DNA from 2 places in the Bradyrhizobium sp. 613_E4_N2_2 genome. Region 1 is predicted to be linked to the other one. Evidence: riboswitches for the same ligand, from Rfam matches in the RefSeq annotation. Region 1 holds a riboswitch; the other holds the start of a gene.
The links. A riboswitch is a leader RNA that binds a small molecule or an ion and turns the genes downstream of it on or off. The one in region 1 is predicted to bind glycine.

Region 1 (8,887 bases):
CCTCGGCGCGGGTGTAGGCGCGATTCCAATCGTCGTCCGCGATGTCGTGCACGGTGTGCGGGGCGTGACGCAAAGGCGAAGCCTCGATCTTGAAGCGGCCGGCCTCGACCTCGGCGATCTCCTTCCGGATCGCGATCATGGCGTCGCAGAACCGGTCCAGCTCCGCCTTCGATTCCGACTCGGTCGGCTCGATCATCAGCGTCCCCGGCACCGGAAAACTCATGGTCGGGGCATGGAAGCCGTAATCGATCAGGCGTTTTGCGATGTCGTCCACGGTGACGCCCGACGTCGTCTTCAGCGCGCGCGGGTCGACGATGCACTCATGTGCGACGCGGCCCTTCGCGTTCTTGTAGAGCACCGGGAAGTGCGCATCGAGGCGCGCGGCAATGTAGTTGGCGTTGAGGATCGCGATCTCGGTGGCGCGCTTCAGGCCGTCACCGCCCATCATCAGAATGTAGATGTAGGAGATGGTCAGGATCGACGCCGAGCCGAACGGCGCGGCCGAGACCGGGCCGACCGGTGCTTCGGCTTGCGTCGCCGGATGACCGGGCAGGAACGGCGCGAGATGCGCCTTCACGCCGATCGGGCCCATACCGGGGCCGCCGCCGCCATGCGGGATGCAGAAAGTCTTGTGCAGGTTGAGATGGCTGACGTCGGCGCCGTAATCGCCGGGCCGCGACAGGCCGACCTGCGCGTTGAGGTTGGCGCCGTCCAGATAGACCTGGCCGCCATGGCCGTGCACGATGTCGCAGATCTCGCGGATGTGCTCCTCGAACACGCCATGTGTCGAGGGATAGGTGATCATGACCGCGGCGAGATCGGCCGAATGCTTCTCGGCCTTGGCGCGGAGATCGTTGACGTCGACGTCGCCGTTCTTTTCGCAGGCGACCACCACCACGTCCATGCCGACCATCGCGGCCGAAGCCGGGTTGGTGCCGTGGGCGGAGGAGGGGATCAGGCAGATTTTTCGGTGCGTCTCGCCGCGCGCGGCATGATAGCCGCGGATCGCGAGCAGCCCGGCATACTCTCCTTGCGCGCCCGAATTCGGCTGCAGCGAGATCGCGTCATAGCCGGTGATATCGCACAGCCATTTTTCCAGCCGCGCGAACAGTGCGTGGTAACCCTTGGCCTGCTCGCGCGGGGCGAACGGGTGCAGGCTGCCGAACTCCGGCCAGGTCAGCGGCATCATCTCGGTCGTCGCGTTCAGCTTCATCGTGCAGGAGCCGAGCGGGATCATGGCGCGGTCGAGCGCGAGGTCGCGATCGCTGAGCTTGCGCATGTAGCGCAGCATCTCGGTTTCCGAGCGATGCGCGTGGAACACGGGATGGGTGAGGAAGGCGGTGGTGCGCTTGAGCGACTCCGGCAGCGCCTCGCGCGTGGTGGCGTCGATCTCGGCATAGGTGAGCGTGCCGCCGAATGCGCGCCAGACCGCTTCGACGGTTGCCGGCGTTGTGGTCTCGTCGAGCGCGATGCGCAACGCCGTCTCACCGACGCTCAGGTTGATCTTCTCGGCAGCCGCGCGCGCGACGATCTCGGCGCGCTTGGCACCGGCGTCCACGCTGAGCGTGTCGAAGAAGCTATCCGACTGCGGCGCAAAGCCGAGCTTGCGCAAGCCCGCTGCGAGCACGGCGGCGCGGCGATGCACGTTGCGCGCGATCTGCGAGAGACCCTCGGGGCCGTGATAGACCGCGTACATCGAGGCGATCACGGCGAGCAGCACCTGCGCGGTGCAGATGTTGGAGGTCGCCTTCTCGCGGCGGATGTGCTGCTCGCGGGTCTGCAGCGCGAGGCGATAGGCCGGCATCCCGCGCGAGTCCACGGAGAGGCCGACGATGCGGCCGGGCAGCGAGCGCTTCAGTGCATCGCGCACCGCCATATAGGCCGCGTGCGGCCCGCCATAACCCATCGGCACACCGAAGCGCTGCGCCGAGCCGATCGCGATGTCGGCGCCCAACTCGCCGGGCGAGGCGAGCAGCGTCAGTGCCAAGAGATCGGCGGCAACGATCGCGAGCGCGCCCTTGGCCTTCAACGTCGCGATCGCGGGCCTGAGGTCGCGCACGGCGCCCGAGGAGCCCGGATATTGCAGCAGCGCGCCGACCACGTCGGCCTTGTCGAGATCGGCGAGGGGATCACCGACGATCAGGGTCCAGCCCAGCGGCTCGGCGCGGGTGCGCATCACCGCCAGCGTCTGCGGATGCACGTCCTTGTCGACGAAGAAGGCTTTTGCTTCGACCCGCGAGTGGCGCTCGGCGAGCGCCATGGCTTCGGCCGCGGCGGTCGCCTCGTCGAGCAGCGAGGCGTTGGCGACGTCGAGCCCGGTGAGGTCGCAGATCATGGTCTGGAAGTTGAGCAGCGCCTCCAGCCGGCCCTGGCTGATCTCGGGCTGGTAGGGCGTGTAGGCCGTGTACCAGGCCGGGTTCTCCAAAATGTTGCGCTGGATCACCGCGGGCAAAACCGTGCCGGAATAGCCCTGGCCGATCAGCGAGGTGAAGACCTGGTTCTCTCGCGCGAGCTCGGCCATGTGCGCGATCGCCTCGGTCTCGCTCAAGGGCTTGCCGAGGTCGAGCGGGGCGGTCTGCCGGATCGAGGCCGGCAGCGTCTCCGCCATCAGGGCGTCCACGCTCTTGGCGCCGACGGCCTCCAGCATTGCGGTGACGTCGCGCGCCGACGGGCCGATGTGGCGGCGAACGAAGGTGGCGGCGGTGTCGCCATTGGATTTGCGGTGCGCGGTCATCATGGGTCCTCGCTTTAGATTTCGCTGTCGCCGTCATGCCCCGCGAAGGCGGGGCATCCAGTAAACGCAGGCGTCACGGCTTGAGCCGAGAAGCCGCGGCGTACTGGATCACCCGCCCCAGTGCGCAGTGCGCACAAGGCGGGTGATGACACCGAATATGAGGTCAGAGTTCGCTTCATCTCACGCCGTATGTGCCTTGTAGGCGGCCTCATCCATGAGGCCGCCGAGCTCGCTCTTGTCGGCAATTCTGATCTTGAAGAACCACGCCTTGCCTTGCGCGTCCGAGTTCACCAGCGCCGGCTCGGCGGCGAGCGCGTCGTTGGTCTCGAGCACTTCGCCCGTAACAGGCGCGTAGACGTCGGAGGCGGCCTTCACCGACTCCACGACGGCGGCGGCTTCGGCCTTCTTCAGCGCACGGCCGGCTTTGGGCAGCTCGACGAACACGACGTCGCCGAGCTGGGACTGCGCGTAGTCGGTGATGCCGACGGTGGCGACGTCGCCGTCGATGGCCAGCCATTCGTGGTCGGAGGTGTACAGCGTCGTGGTCATTGTCTTGTCCTCAGCGTTTGTAGGTGTTTTTCACGAAAGGCATGGCGGCGACCGTGAGCGGCAGCCGCTGGCCGCGCACCTCGGCGAACAGTTTTGTATCGAGCGCGCTCGATGCCGTGGGCACGTAGCCCATCGCGACCGGCGCATTCAGGCTCGGGCCGAAGCCGCCCGAGGTGACCTTTCCGATCGGCTCGCCGCCGGCGTCATCCGCAAACAGCAGCGCGCCCTCGCGCACCGGCGCGCGGCCTTCCGTACGCAGGCCGACGCGGCGGCGGCTTGCGCCGTTATCGAAATGAGCGAGGATCGCATCAGTGCCGGGAAAGCCGCCGGTGCGCGCGCCGCCGCTGCGGCGACTCTTCTGCACCGACCATTCCAGCGCGGCCTCGACCGGCGTGGTGGCGGTGTCGATGTCGTGGCCGTAGAGGCAGAGCCCGGCTTCCAGCCGCAGGCTGTCGCGGGCCCCTAAGCCGATCGGCATCACATCGGGATTGTCCAGCAGCGTTTTGGCGAGGCGCTCGGCATCGGCCGCGGGGACCGAAATCTCGAACCCGTCCTCGCCGGTGTAGCCGGAGCGCGAGACGAAGCAGTCGAGGCCGGCGACCTTGTGCGGGCCGGCATCCATGAACTTCATGGCGGGCGCCTCTGCACACAATTTCGCCAGCACCGCTTCCGCCTTCGGGCCCTGCAGCGCGATCAGGGCGCGGTCTTGAAGCGAATCGATGATGCAGTCGTCCGAGAGATGCGCGCGCAGATGCGCCTCGTCCGCTTCCTTGCAGGCGGCGTTGACGACCAGGAACAGGTGATCGCCGAAATTGGCGACCATCAGATCGTCGAGAATGCCGCCGTCCGGATTGGTGAACTGGGCATAGCGCTGCCGTCCCGGGGCGATCGCCACGATATCCTGCGGCACCAGCCGTTCCAGCGCGCGGGCGGCGTCCTCGACCTTGCCCGACTTCGGCCGGAGCGCGAGCTGGCCCATATGGGAGACGTCGAACAGGCCGGCGGAGGAACGGGTATGGAGGTGCTCTTTCAGGACGCCCGCGGGGTACTGAACGGGCATGTCATAGCCCGCGAACGGCACCATCTTGCCGCCGAGGGAGACATGAAGCCCGTGAAGGGGCGTACGTTTGAGGGAATCTTGGTCGTGGCGCGCAAGCATTACGGGGCCCTCGGCGGTTCCCCGGGGACGATTCCCCGATGGACACCAGTCGAAGCCCCATCTGTCGCTGTGCCTGAGAGTATTATCCCGTCGGCGGACGCAGTCCGGGCCAACCCTTATGAAAAGGTATTTGCCCGTCGGCGCCTCTTTCCAGATGTCGTCAAAGCCACGCGGTCCTTTTGCCTGAGAGTTTCCGGGGCGGTTGCTCCTTCGGCGCCGGCACCAAAGCCGGTCTCTCCCGACGTGGCCGTACGATACAGATGGGTACAGACCACAGGCCGGCCAAGCCTGTCAACGCGCACCTGGCGGCTTTCAACGGGATTGCAAACGGGATTGCGCGCCTGCGGCAACTCACTGATCTCCTTGCACAGTTTCTGGACAGCGCAGCTGGCCTTGTCTAAAAGCGCTTTGACCCGCAGATATCAGCCCAAATGCCCGGTTTGGATGGCGTATCGCGGGTCCAAGCACACCCGATTGGATGAACATGAGCGGCGTCAACGAGATCAGGTCGACCTTTCTGAACTTCTTTGCCGAGAACGGCCACGAGATCGTGTCGTCCTCGCCATTGGTGCCGCGCAACGATCCCACGCTGATGTTCACCAATGCCGGCATGGTGCAGTTCAAGAACGTCTTCACCGGCGTCGAGAAGCGGCCCTATCAGCGCGCCACCACGTCGCAGAAATGCGTGCGCGCCGGCGGCAAGCACAACGACCTCGACAATGTCGGCTACACCGCGCGCCATCTCACCTTCTTCGAGATGCTCGGCAATTTCTCGTTCGGCGACTATTTCAAGGAGCGCGCGATCGAGCTGGCCTGGACCCTGATCACGCGGGAGTTCGGGCTCAAGAAGGACAAGCTGCTCGTCACCGTCTACCACACCGACGACGAGGCGGCCGGGCTGTGGAAGAAGATCGCGGGCTTCTCCGACGACCGCATCATCCGCATCCCGACCTCGGACAATTTCTGGGCGATGGGCGACACCGGGCCGTGCGGCCCGTGCTCGGAGATCTTCATCGACCGCGGCGACCACATCTGGGGCGGACCTCCGGGCTCGCCGGAAGAGGATGGCGATCGCTTCCTCGAATTCTGGAATCTCGTGTTCATGCAATACGAGCAGGTGACGAAGGAGGAGCGCGTGGATCTGCCGCGTCCCTCGATCGACACCGGCATGGGGCTGGAGCGCATGGCCAGCATCATGCAGGGCGTCGACAGCGTGTTCGAGACCGATCTGTTCCGCCATCTGATCGATGCGACGTCGTCGGCGCTCGGCGCCGGGCCGAACGAGCAGACCGTGGCCTCGTTCCGCGTCATTGCCGACCATTTGCGTTCCTCGGCCTTCCTGGTCGCGGATGGCGTGCTGCCCTCCAACGAGGGCCGCGGCTATGTGCTGCGCCGGATCATGCGCCGCGCGATGCGCCATGCGCAGCTGCTGGGTGCCAAAGAGCCGCTGATGCATCGCCTGGTCTGGGCGCTGGTCCGCGAGATGGGCCAGGCCTATCCCGACCTGATGCGCGCGGAGAATCTGATCGAGGAAACGCTGCGGCTGGAAGAGACCCGCTTCCGCAAGACGCTGGTGCGCGGCCTTGCCATCCTCGACGAGAAGAGCGCGTCCCTGAAGAAGGGCGACATGTTTGACGGCGACGTCGCCTTCACGCTGTACGACACCTACGGTTTCCCGCTCGACCTGACCCAGGACGCACTGAAATCGCGCGGCATCGGCGTCGACCAGGCCTCCTTCACCGACGCGATGGAGCGCCAGAAGGCCAAGGCGCGCGAGTCCTGGAAGGGTTCGGGCGAGGCGGCTTCCGAAGCGATCTGGTTCCCGCTGCGCGAGAAGCTCGGGGCCACCGAATTCCTCGGCTATGAGACCGAGAGTGCCGAAGGCGTGGTCTCCGCGCTGGTGAAGGACGGCCAGGAAACCGCGAGCCTCAAGGCCGGCGAGACCGGCGCGATCGTGCTCAACCAGACGCCGTTCTACGCGGAATCAGGCGGTCAGGTCGGCGACACCGGCGTGCTCAGCGGCGAGGGCGGCATCAAGTTCCGCGTCACCGACACGCAGAAGAAGCTCGGCGATCTCTTCGTTCACGTCGGCACCGTGGAGAGCGGCGAGCTGAAGCTCGGCACCGCGCTGCAGCTCGAGGTCGATCACGGCAGGCGTTCCTCGATCCGCGCGCACCATTCGGCAACGCATCTCATCCACGAGGCGCTGCGCCAGGTGCTCGGCGACCACATCGCCCAGCGCGGCTCGATGGTCGCGCCGGATCGTTTGCGTTTCGACTTCGTGCATCCGAAGCCGATCACGGCGGAAGAGCTTGCCCGCGTCGAGGACATCGCCAACGACGTGGTGCTGGAGAACGACGAAGTCACGACACGCGTGATGGGAGTCGATGAAGCGCGCGAGGCCGGCGCGCGCGCGCTGTTCGGCGAAAAGTATGGCGACGAGGTCCGCGTCGTCTCGATGGGCCGGACCGCGCGGGAGCGCGGCACCAACGCGCTCGGCTGGTCCGTCGAGCTCTGCGGCGGCACCCATGTGAAGCGCACCGGCGACATCGGCCTGATCACGCTGACCGGCGAGAGCGCGGTCGCCTCCGGCGTGCGCCGCATCGAGGCGCTGACCGGCAACTACGCGCGCAGGCACGCCAACGAGACCATGGCGCTGGCGAAGACCGCGGCCAACGAGCTGCGCACCTCGATCGACGACGTCCCGGCGCGCATCACAGCCCTGATGGAGGAGCGCAAGAAGCTCGAGCGCGAGCTCTCCGACGCCCGCAAGAAGCTCGCGATGGGCGGCGGTACATCCGTCGGGAACGGCGCAGCCGCAGGCGTGCGCGAGGTCGGCGACGTCAAGCTGATGGCGCGCGCGGTCGAGGGCATCGAGATGAAGGATCTCAAGAGCCTTGCGGACGACGGCAAGAAGCAGATCGGCTCCGGCGTGGTCGCCATCGTCGGCGTCACCGAGGACGGCAAGGCCGGGATCGTGGTCGGCGTCACCGCCGATCTCACCGCGCGCTTCAATGCCGTGAACCTGGTGCGCGTCGCCTCCGAGGCGCTCGGCGGCAAGGGCGGCGGCGGCCGGCCCGACATGGCGCAGGCTGGCGGTCCCGATGGCGCCAAGGCGCCCGAGGCGCTCGCGGCGATCGAAAAAGCGATGGCAGGCGCGTAAACGGCCATGCGCCTCGTTCCGCGAGGACGTGGCTCGGCCGATCCCAACCTAAGGGATCGCCTGTACGAATTGCTGGAGCACGATCCGCTCGCCTACTCGATCGGGTCGCGCTTCATCCAGGTGATCATCAGCGTCATCGTGCTCGACGTGGTCGCGATGATCCTCGCCTCGGTGCCGGAGCTCGACGCGCGGTTCGACACGCTGTTCAGCGCGGTCGCCGTCCTCGCCGTCATCGTGTTCGCGCTCGAATATCTGGCGCGGCTGTGGACCGTGGCGGGGCACACCCAGCGCAACGGCTCCGCGCTGTCCGACCGGCTCTCTTATGCCTTCTCCGCGCTCGGTATCATCGACCTCATGGCGTTCCTGCCGGCCGCGATCGTGCTGGCCACCGGCCGGCACGCGACGCTGGCTGGGCTCGGCGTGCTGCCGTTCTTCAAGCTGATCCGTTATTCGCCGGCGATGCGCTCGCTGCTCGCGGCCATCCATGCCGAGCGGCGTGCGCTGATCGGCTGCATCGTCATCCTGATCGGCGTGGTACTGACCTTCGCCTCGCTGCTCTACGCCATCGAGCGTGATGTGCAGCCCAGCAAGCTCGGCACCATTCCGGACGCGATGTGGTGGGCAATCGTGACGCTCGGCACCGTCGGCTATGGCGACGTCGTGCCGGTGACGCCGCTCGGCAAATTCGTCTCGGTGTTTGCGATCATCTCAGGTTTTGCCATGATCGCGCTGCCGGTCGCGATCATCTCGACCGCCTTTGCCGAGGAGGTGAGGCGGCGCGACTTCGTGGTGACCTGGGGCATGCTGGCGCGGGTGCCGTTGTTCTCGCATCTTTCGGCCGCGGAGATCGCCGACATCATGCGGCTGCTCCGCGCCCGCACCATCGAGCAGGGCGAGATATTGGTGCGCCGTGGCGATACCGCCTCGTCGATGTATTTCATCACTGCCGGCGAGGTCGAGATCACGCTGCCGAGCCAGCAGGTGCGGCTCGCCGACGGCACGTTCTTTGGCGAGATCGCGCTGCTGCACAAGACCAAACGCAGCGGTACGGTGACGGCGACGCGCAAGACGCGGCTGCTCGTGCTCGACGCCCAGGATTTTCACGCGCTGATCGAGCGCATGCCGACGCTCGCCGCCCACGTCCACCAGACCGCGAAGGCACGGCTCGAGGAGACCGGCGATCTTGCGGCGGCAGAATTGGCGCAGGCGGAGCGCGACGACACCGCCTCCTAAGCGGTCAGCCCTTCTTCAGGAAAATGTAGTCGGCCGAGTAGGGCGCGCT
Region 2 (8,887 bases), 160 kb from region 1:
ATCGCGGCGAAGTCGGCCGCAAATTGTTTCAGCCGTGTGCCGGCGATGATCACCCAGAAGACGGCCGATACGCTGATGGCCGCCACGAGTCCGAGCAGGAAGTTCTGCACCTCGCCGAGCGAGCTCACGAAGTTGCCGTTGGCGTGCGCCATCGCGTAGGTGAAGGCCGACGCGCTGGTCATCGCGAGCCAGTAGATGTGCGGCGACAACACCGCGAGTCCGACCACGACCGATATCCACGGCGAAGCGGACGTGAAATAGGCGCGGCGCGCGGGATGAGCCAGCGCGGCAAATGCAAAGCTCGCCACGAGGAAGACCGAATAATATTTGCCGACCATCGCCAGCGCCGTGGTGCATCCTACCGCGACCGCCCAGGCCGCGCTGCGGGTCTCGAACGCGCGCAGAAAACACCAGGTCGCGAGCGGCCAGAGCGCAAGCAGCACCGCATTGGCGTTGAAGCGCTGGGCGTGGAACTGATAGGCTGGCGTCAGCATCAGGAGCAGCAGCACCAGGATGCGTTTGTGCCCGGTCACGAACTGCCGTGCGATCCGGTCGACGAAAAACAGGGCGAGCCCGGCATTGGCCATCGCCATCAATTGCAGCGACCAGTTGCTGAGCGGGAAAACGGAGGTCCACACCGCCGTAACCCAGCCCATCAGCGGCGGATGCTTGTGGTAGCCCCACGCGAAACGGCGCCCGAGCGTCCAGGCCTCGAGGGTATCAGGGTGCAGGCCGCTGCCGGCATAGGCGACGACCAGATAGATCGTCCAGAGCGCGACAAAGCAAACAATGAGAAGCGGAACGGCCCAACCCGCCTCGACGCCGTCGAGCCAGCGCAGGAAAGGCCGCCGCCATCGCGCCGGCGCGCGATCGGACCGCTCGGCCATCGCCCGAAATGAAAAATCAATCGACACGGGACTCAAATGCAGGAAGGAAGTGATGTGCGAACCGCGCACATCTATTTCAAGTCAGAAACAAATAGCAATGATTGGACACTGGAAGAGTTAAAAGCTGACGCGAGGCTGACAAACGAAAACGGCGCCGCTGATGACAGCGACGCCGCGTAACGCTCGGGGAAGGCGCGCTGGCGCGCCCTCGCCTTACTCGGTCTTGTCGATGTTCCAGAACACCGGCGTCGCCGGGCCGTCGAGCACGCCGGTGAGCGACTTCCGCCACGCGCTCGGCGCCAGATACTGGCCGAGCGGCACGTAGATCACCTGGTCATAGGCTTCCTTCTGGATCTCGGTCGCGATCTTCTTCTGATCGTCGAGCGAGGCGGCGCGGACGAAGTCGTCCTTGAGCTTCTCGATCTTGGCGTTCTCCGCCCAGCCGAACCAGCCCTTCTTGCCCTGGCCGCCGATCGACAGATTGGCGATCGGGTTGGACACGTCGGCGCTGACCCAGTTGGTGAAGAACATGTTCCAGCCGCCCTCCTTCGGAGGCTTCTGGCTGGCGCGCCGGCTGACCACCGTCTGCCAGTCGGTCGCCTGCGCGTCGACCTTGAAGCCGGCCTCGCGGAGCAACTGCACCGCGACCGTCGGCTGCGCCTTCAGCGTCACGACGTCGCCGGGCACCATGACCACGACGGGCGTGCCGTCATAGCCGGACTCGGCGAGCGCCTTCTTGGCTTCCGCCATGCCGTTGCCCTTGACCAGCGATTCCGAGCCGACGTCGGTCGCGAACGGCGTATCGCAGATGAAGAACGCACCGCAGATCTTGTAGTATTTGGGATTGCCGACGAGCGCGTCGAGCACGTCCTTCTGGTTCATCGCCAGAAGTGCGGCACGGCGGATCTTCGGATTGTCGAAGGGCGGATAGAGGAAGTTCATGCGCCCAAGGGTCTGGTAGCCGAACTTGTTCAGCGTCTCGGTCTTGAGGTCGGCATTGCCTTCAAGGACGGGCAGCAGATCCCACGGCGGCACTTCCATGAAGTCGATGTCGCCCGATTGCAGCGCGTTCACTGCGGTCTGCGCATCCGGCATGGTGATCCATTCGACGCGATCGACCTTGACCAGCTTGCCTCCGGCAGTCCAGCTCGACGCCTCCTTGCGCGGCACGTAGTCGGTGTTCTTGACGTAGACCGCCTTCACGCCGGGCTGGAATTCGCCCTGCACGAACTTGAACGGGCCGGAGCCGATCTGCTCGGGGATCTGCTTGTCCGGCGGCGTTTCGGCGAGACGCTTCGGCATCATGAAGGCGACGCGCGAGGACGGCTTGCCGATGGATTCGAGCACGAGGCCGTAGGGCTCCTTCAGCTTCAGCGTGATCGTCTTGGGGTCGGTCGCCTCGATGCTCGCAGTAAACTGCATCATCTGCTGGCCCATGCCGTCGACCGCGGCCCAGCGCTTCAGCGAAGCGGCGCAGTCTTCCGCCGTCACCGGCGTACCGTCGTGCCACTTCAGGCCGTCGCGCAGCGTGAAGGTGTAGGTGAGCTTGTCGTCGGAGATCTTCCAGTCCGCCATCTGCGGCTGGATCTTGAAATTCGAGTCCGTCGCGATCAGCGTGTCGTAGACCATGTAGCCATGGTCACGCGTGATGTAGGCGGTGGTGAAAATCGGATCGATGATGCGCAGATCCGAATGCATCACCGCGGTGATGGTCTTGCTGGCGGCGGCAAGTACCGGCGAGGCCATCGCCGTCGAAAGCGCAACGACCGATAGCGCAAGTGTGGAGGCGAACGCGCGACGCCCCCGGCGCATCAAGCTCAACATAAAAGTTTCTCCTGACGTGAAACTGTTCAAAGGCAGGTTATTGGTTGAGCATTCGGTTCGTTCTTTAGGCGAACTAACCTCATGCGATGCCTTTGTCTTTCGAGACTTGCAGACAGTGTTGAGCGCGTCAATCCGGTTTCGCTGCAGCCCCAAGCGGCGCGCCCACGGGCTCCACAAAGACCGGTTTGGCTCTACAACGCTTTCCGCCAGTCCCGTCCGCGCCAATGCAATGCGCGTTCCATCTTTCGAAGCTTGAGAGACATTAAGATGAATCCAGCCAATCTTCCCTTCGATTCCGAGGCGATGCTCGAGGGCCTGCGCACCTGGGTGGAATGCGAGAGCCCGACCTGGGACGCGAGTGCCGTCAACCGCATGCTCGATATCGCAGCGCGGGATATGGCGATCATGGGTGCGACGATCGAACGCATCGGCGGTCGACAGGGCTTCGGCGGCGTGATCCGCGCGCGCTTCCCGCATCCGAAACAGGGCGAGCCGGGCATCCTGATCGCCGGCCACATGGATACCGTCCACCCGGTCGGCACCATCGAGAAGCTGAAATGGCGGCGCGAGGGCAACAAGTGCTACGGCCCCGGCATCTACGACATGAAGGGCGGCAACTATCTCTCGCTGGAAGCGATCCGGCAGCTGGCACGCGCTTCCTTCACCACGCCGCTGCCGATCACCGTGCTGTTTACGCCCGACGAGGAAGTCGGCACGCCCTCGACGCGGGACATCATCGAGGCGGAGGCCGCGCGCAACAAATATGTGCTGGTGCCCGAACCGGGCCGCGCCGACAACGGTGTCACCACCGGACGTTACGCCATCGCGCGTTTCAATCTGGAAGCGACGGGCCGGCCGAGCCATGCCGGCGCGACATTGTCGGCCGGACGCTCGGCGATCCGCGAGATGGCGCGGCAGATCCTCGCCATCGACGCGATGACGACGGAGGACTGCACCTTCTCTGTCGGCGTCGTGCACGGCGGACAATGGGTCAATTGCGTTGCCACGACCGCCACCGGCGAGGCGCTGTCCATGGCCAAGCGCCAGGCCGATCTCGACCGCGGCGTCGAGCGGATGCTGGCGCTGTCGGGCACGACCAATGATGTCACGTTCAAGGTGACGCGCGGCGTCACGCGCCCCGTATGGGAGCCCGATGCCGGCACCATGGCGCTGTATGAAAAGGCGCGCGGCATCGCCAAGTCGCTCGGCACTGAGCTGCCGCATGCGAGCTCTGGCGGCGGCTCCGACGGCAACTTTACCGGCGCGATGGGCATCCCGACGCTCGACGGCCTCGGCGTGCGCGGCGGCAACGGCCACACGCTCGAGGAGTTCATCGAGGTCGAGAGCCTAGTTGAACGCGGGCGCCTGATGGCGGGCTTGCTGGCGACGCTCGACTGACGACGCAGCCTTCGCACTGCACAATGCGTTGGCAGTCGCGGTTTAAATTTAGCCTTGTCTAAAAATGAGGCGCATCGTACTGCTCGATTGTCCACGCGACGATGCGGGAGAGATCGCAACGAGAGTTCAGGCTTTCGTTGCGGCGCCGACGGAGCAACCGCCCCGGAAACTCTCAGGCAAAAGGACCGTATCGTCAGGACGATCTGGAGAGAGGCGGCACGGCCAATGTGGTCGTGACGTCCACCGAAGGGGATAGTCCGGAGCTGACCTCGCCGAGGTCCGCGCCGGATCAAGCTCTCAGGTAACCGTGACAGATGGGGCGCCGCCAACGGCCTTTGGCCGGCGGTTAGCCGACTCTAACTCACGGGAGCCCCGAACCTGCCATGACCCATATCGCCATCATCGGCGCCGGCATCACCGGCGTAACGACTGCCTATGCCCTGCTCGAACGCGGATACAAGGTGACGGTGCTCGACAAGCACCGCTACGCCGCGATGGAGACGTCCTTCGCCAATGGCGGACAGCTCTCCGCCAGCAATGCCGAGGTGTGGAACAGCACCGCCACGATCCTGAAAGGCCTGCGCTGGATGTTCCGGCGCGACGCGCCGCTGCTGATGAACCCGCGGCCGAACTGGCACAAATATTCGTGGATGAGCGAGTTCGTCGCCAATATCGGCAACTACCGCGCCAACACGATCCAGACCACGCGGCTCGCGATCGAAGCCCGCAAGCATCTGTTCGAGATCGCGGAGCGCGAAGGCATCGACTTCGATCTCGAACGCTGCGGCATCCTGCACATCTATCACGACAAGAAGGGTTTTGAATCCGGCCTGCAGGTCAATGCGCTGCTGAAGGAAGGCGGGCTCGATCGCCGCCCGGTAACGCCAGAGGAGATCCGCGCCATCGAGCCGACGCTGCGCAAGGACTATTTTGGCGGCTTCTACACGCCGTCGGATGCGACCGGCGATATCCACAAGTTCACGCGCGGACTTGCGGAAGCCTGCAAGCGGCGCGGCGCGACCTTTATCCACGAAGCCAACATCGATTCCATTGCCCAGGCAGGTGGCGGCTTTGTCATCGGCTGGGCTGATCTTTCGGCCAGTGATGCTGTCGCATCCGTGCGCGGCATGCTGAAGGCTGACGGCGTCGTGGTCTGCGCCGGTGTGGCCAGCCGCCACTTCGCCGCCCTCCTCGACGAGCGCGTCAACGTCTATCCGGTGAAGGGCTATTCGATCACCGTTCAGCTCGACACTGCCGCAAGCCGCAATGCGACGCCGACCGTGAGCCTGCTCGACGAAGCCGCAAAAATCGTCACCAGCCGGCTGGGCGCCGATCGTTTCCGCGTCGCAGGCACCGCCGAGTTCAACGACTTCAACCGCGACATCCGCGCCGACCGCGTGCAGCCGCTGGTCGACTGGGTGCGCAGCAACTTCCCCGGCGTCGAAACGTCCAAGGTCGTGCCCTGGGCCGGGCTGCGGCCGATGATGCCGAACATGATGCCAGTGGTGCGCGCAGGACGGATGCCAGGCCTTTTCTTCAACACCGGCCACGGCCATCTCGGCTGGACCTTGTCGGCCGCGACCGCGCAGATGATTGCCGGGACCATCGACGGCTGGCGCGGGCTCAACGCACCGCCGACCGCCCCCTCACTCAGGGTTGAGCGCGAGTTCCGTCATGCATCCTGAGTGGTCGATATCGGAGGCTCGGCGGCCCCTTGCGACCGCCCTGCCCTTGGCACACAATTTGCCCCGAAACGTCGGCTTCCACGGCCGGCTTTCCAGCCCGAGTGACAGGCGTGCATGATAGACAGAACCGATTCCACGGGGGCCTCCCGGCCCCACAAGTTCCGCAGCCGGAGATAGGTGCATGCTAGGTTATCTCATTCGCCGCGTTCTGGCCGCGGTGCCCGTGATGGGCGTCGTCGCACTGTTCGTCTTCCTGCTGCTGCGGCTGACGCCGGGCGATCCCGCCGCCATTCTCGCCGGCGATAACGCGACGCCGGAACGGCTGGAACGCATCCGCGACTCGCTCGGCCTCAACGAGCCGCTGATCGTGCAATTCATCACCTGGGTGAACAAGCTGCTGCACGGCGATCTCGGGACGTCGCTGATCTCCAACCTGCCAGTCATGAAGATGATCAGCCAGCGCGTCGAGCCGTCGATCTCGATCGCGCTCTCGACAATCATTCTGGCCGTCATCGTCGCCGTGCCCCTGGGCGTCATCGCGGCGTGGAAGCACGGCACCTGGATCGATCGTTTCGTGATGGGCCTCTCCGTGCTCGGCTTCTCCGTGCCGGTGTTCGTGGTCGGCTATCTCCTGATCGAGGTCTTCGCGATCGACCTTCGCTGGGTGCCGGTGCAGGGCTTCCGCAGCATCTTCAACGGCTTTGGACCGTTCTTCGAACGCATCATCCTGCCGACCTGCGCGCTCTCCTTCATCTACATCGCGCTGATCGCGCGCATGACGCGTGCGGCGATGCTCGACGTGCTTGGTGAGGACTACGTCCGCACCGCCCGCGCCAAGGGCATCAACGAGGTCGCAGTGATGATGCGCCATGCGCTGCGCAATGCCGCGGTGCCCGTTATCACCGTGATCGGCACCGGCTTTGCGCTGCTGATCTCCGGCGTCGTCGTCACCGAGAGCGTGTTCAACATCCCCGGCATCGGCCGCCTCACGGTGGACGCGGTGTTGGCGCGCGACTACCCAGTCATCCAGGCGATGATCCTGCTGACGTCGCTGATCTATGTCGTCGTCAATCTCCTGATCGACGTCGCCTACACGCTGCTCGATCCCCGGATCCGGTACTAGGGCTAAGGATAACAACAAAAATGTCCGTCGATAGCCTTCCCCAGTCGTCCATTCCGATCACGTCGCCGCTGCGGCCGCGTTTCGGATTCCTCACCTCGACGCCGATCATCGCGGCGGCCACGATCCTGCTCGCGTTGATCGTGCTGGTCTCGATCCTGGCGCCGCTGATCGCGCCGCACGATCCGGTCCAGCTTGCGCCCTCGCAGCGGCTGAAGCCGGCCTCGGCGCAGTTCCTGCTCGGCACCGACGCCTATGGCCGTGACCTCTTGTCGCGCGTCATCTATGGCGGCCGCATCTCGCTCCTGATCGGCATCGGCTCGGCGATCCTGTCGATCGTCATCGGTCTTGCGATCGGCCTCGTCTCCGGCTTCTTCAAGCTGGTCGATGCCGTCCTGATGCGCGTCATGGACGGCCTCATGGCGATGCCGAGCATCCTGCTCGCGATCGCCGTGGTGTCGCTGTCCGGCGCCAGCATCTGGACCGTGCTGGTCGCGATCACCATCCCCGAAATACCGCGCGTGGCACGCCTGGTGCGCTCGGTCGTGCTGTCCGCGCGTGAGGAACCTTACGTCGAGGCCGCGATCTCGGTCGGCTCCAGCCTGCCGAAGATCATGTGGCGACATCTGATGCCGAACACGATCGCGCCGCTGATCGTCCAGGGCACCTATGTCTGTGCCTCCGCGATCCTGACCGAGGCCATTCTCTCCTTCCTCGGCGCCGGTATCTCGCCGGAGACGCCGACCTGGGGCAACATCATGGCCGAGGGCCGTCAGTATTTTCAGCTCAAGCCGACGCTGATCTTCTGGCCGGGCCTGCTGCTTTCGATCGCCATCCTCAGCATCAATCTGATCGGCGACGCCGCCCGCGACGCCCTCGATCCCCGCATGAAGCAGCGGGAGGGCAAGTGATGACGGATCAAGTGATGACCAACCCAGTTCTCGACATCAACAACCTCGTCGTCTCCATCGGCAAGAAGCCGAAGGGCGCAAACATCATCGACGGGATCTCGATCCAGGTGCATAAGGGCGAGACACTGTGTCTCGTCGGCGAAAGCGGCTCGGGCAAGTCGGTGACCTCGCTCACCACGATGGGCCTGCTGCCGAAGGGCACGCTGGTTCCGACCGGCGGCAGCGTCAAGCTGGTCGGCGAAGAGATTCTCACCGCGACCGATCGCCGCCTGCGCCAGCTCCGCGCGACGCAGATGGCGATGATCTTCCAGGAGCCGATGACCGCGCTCAATCCGGTGGTGCCGGTCGGCCGTCAGATCGACGAGGTCCTGCGCGCCCACACCGATCTCGACGCCAAGGCGCGGAAGAAGCGCATTCTCGACATGATGGAGCAGGTCCGCCTGCCCCAGGTCGAGCGCATCTTCGCCTCCTATCCGCATCGCCTGTCCGGCGGCCAGCGCCAGCGCATCATGATCGCGATGGCGCTGGTGCTGGAGCCGAAGCTGCTGATCGCCGACGAGCCGACCACCGCGCTCGACGTCACCACGCAGAAGCAGATCCTGACGCTGATCCGCGACCTCCAGCGCGATCACGGCACCGCCGTCCTGTTCATCACCCACGACATGGGCGTGGTTGCCGAGATCGCCGACCGCGTCGCTGTGATGCGACAGGGCCGGCTGGTCGAGACCGGTCCGCTCGAGACCGTGCTGCGCAACCCGACCATGGAGTACACCCGCAATTTGCTTTCTGCGGTGCCGAGCCTGGTGCCGCGCGCGGCACGGCCCGAGACCAAGGAGCCGGTGGTGCTGGAGGCCAACGAGCTCGGCAAGGTCTATAAGGAGCGCGCCTTCTTCGGCAAAGGCCGCGAGGTCGTCGCCGCCGACAAGGTCACGCTGACGCTGCGCAAGGGCCGCACGCTCGGCATCGTCGGCGAGAGCGGCTCGGGCAAGTCGACGGTGGCGCGGTGCATCGTGCGCCTGATCGATCCGACCTCCGGCGGCGTGCGCCTTGCCGGCCGCGAGA

Region 2: another riboswitch for glycine. It lies ahead of AB7290_RS15795 (D-amino acid dehydrogenase); the one in region 1 lies ahead of gcvT (glycine cleavage system aminomethyltransferase GcvT).

What each region holds. Positions count from the first base shown of each region.
Region 1 covers NZ_CP197234.1:3,195,190-3,204,076, forward strand. Annotated here, with positions in the region: gene gcvP (aminomethyl-transferring glycine dehydrogenase) at 1-2,734, opposite strand, end outside; gene gcvH (glycine cleavage system protein GcvH) at 2,915-3,283, opposite strand; gene gcvT (glycine cleavage system aminomethyltransferase GcvT) at 3,294-4,442, opposite strand; glycine riboswitch at 4,605-4,693, opposite strand; gene alaS (alanine--tRNA ligase) at 4,927-7,605, shown strand; gene AB7290_RS15015 (cyclic nucleotide-gated ion channel) at 7,612-8,838, shown strand; gene AB7290_RS15020 (DUF3455 domain-containing protein) at 8,843-8,887, opposite strand, start outside.
Region 2 covers NZ_CP197234.1:3,350,214-3,359,100, reverse strand. Annotated here, with positions in the region: gene AB7290_RS15810 (glycosyltransferase family 39 protein) at 1-887, opposite strand, end outside; gene AB7290_RS15805 (ABC transporter substrate-binding protein) at 1,101-2,711, opposite strand; gene AB7290_RS15800 (M20/M25/M40 family metallo-hydrolase) at 2,979-4,109, shown strand; glycine riboswitch at 4,204-4,307, shown strand; glycine riboswitch at 4,311-4,425, shown strand; gene AB7290_RS15795 (D-amino acid dehydrogenase) at 4,493-5,794, shown strand; gene AB7290_RS15790 (ABC transporter permease) at 5,976-6,917, shown strand; gene AB7290_RS15785 (ABC transporter permease) at 6,938-7,825, shown strand; gene AB7290_RS15780 (ABC transporter ATP-binding protein) at 7,840-8,887, shown strand, end outside.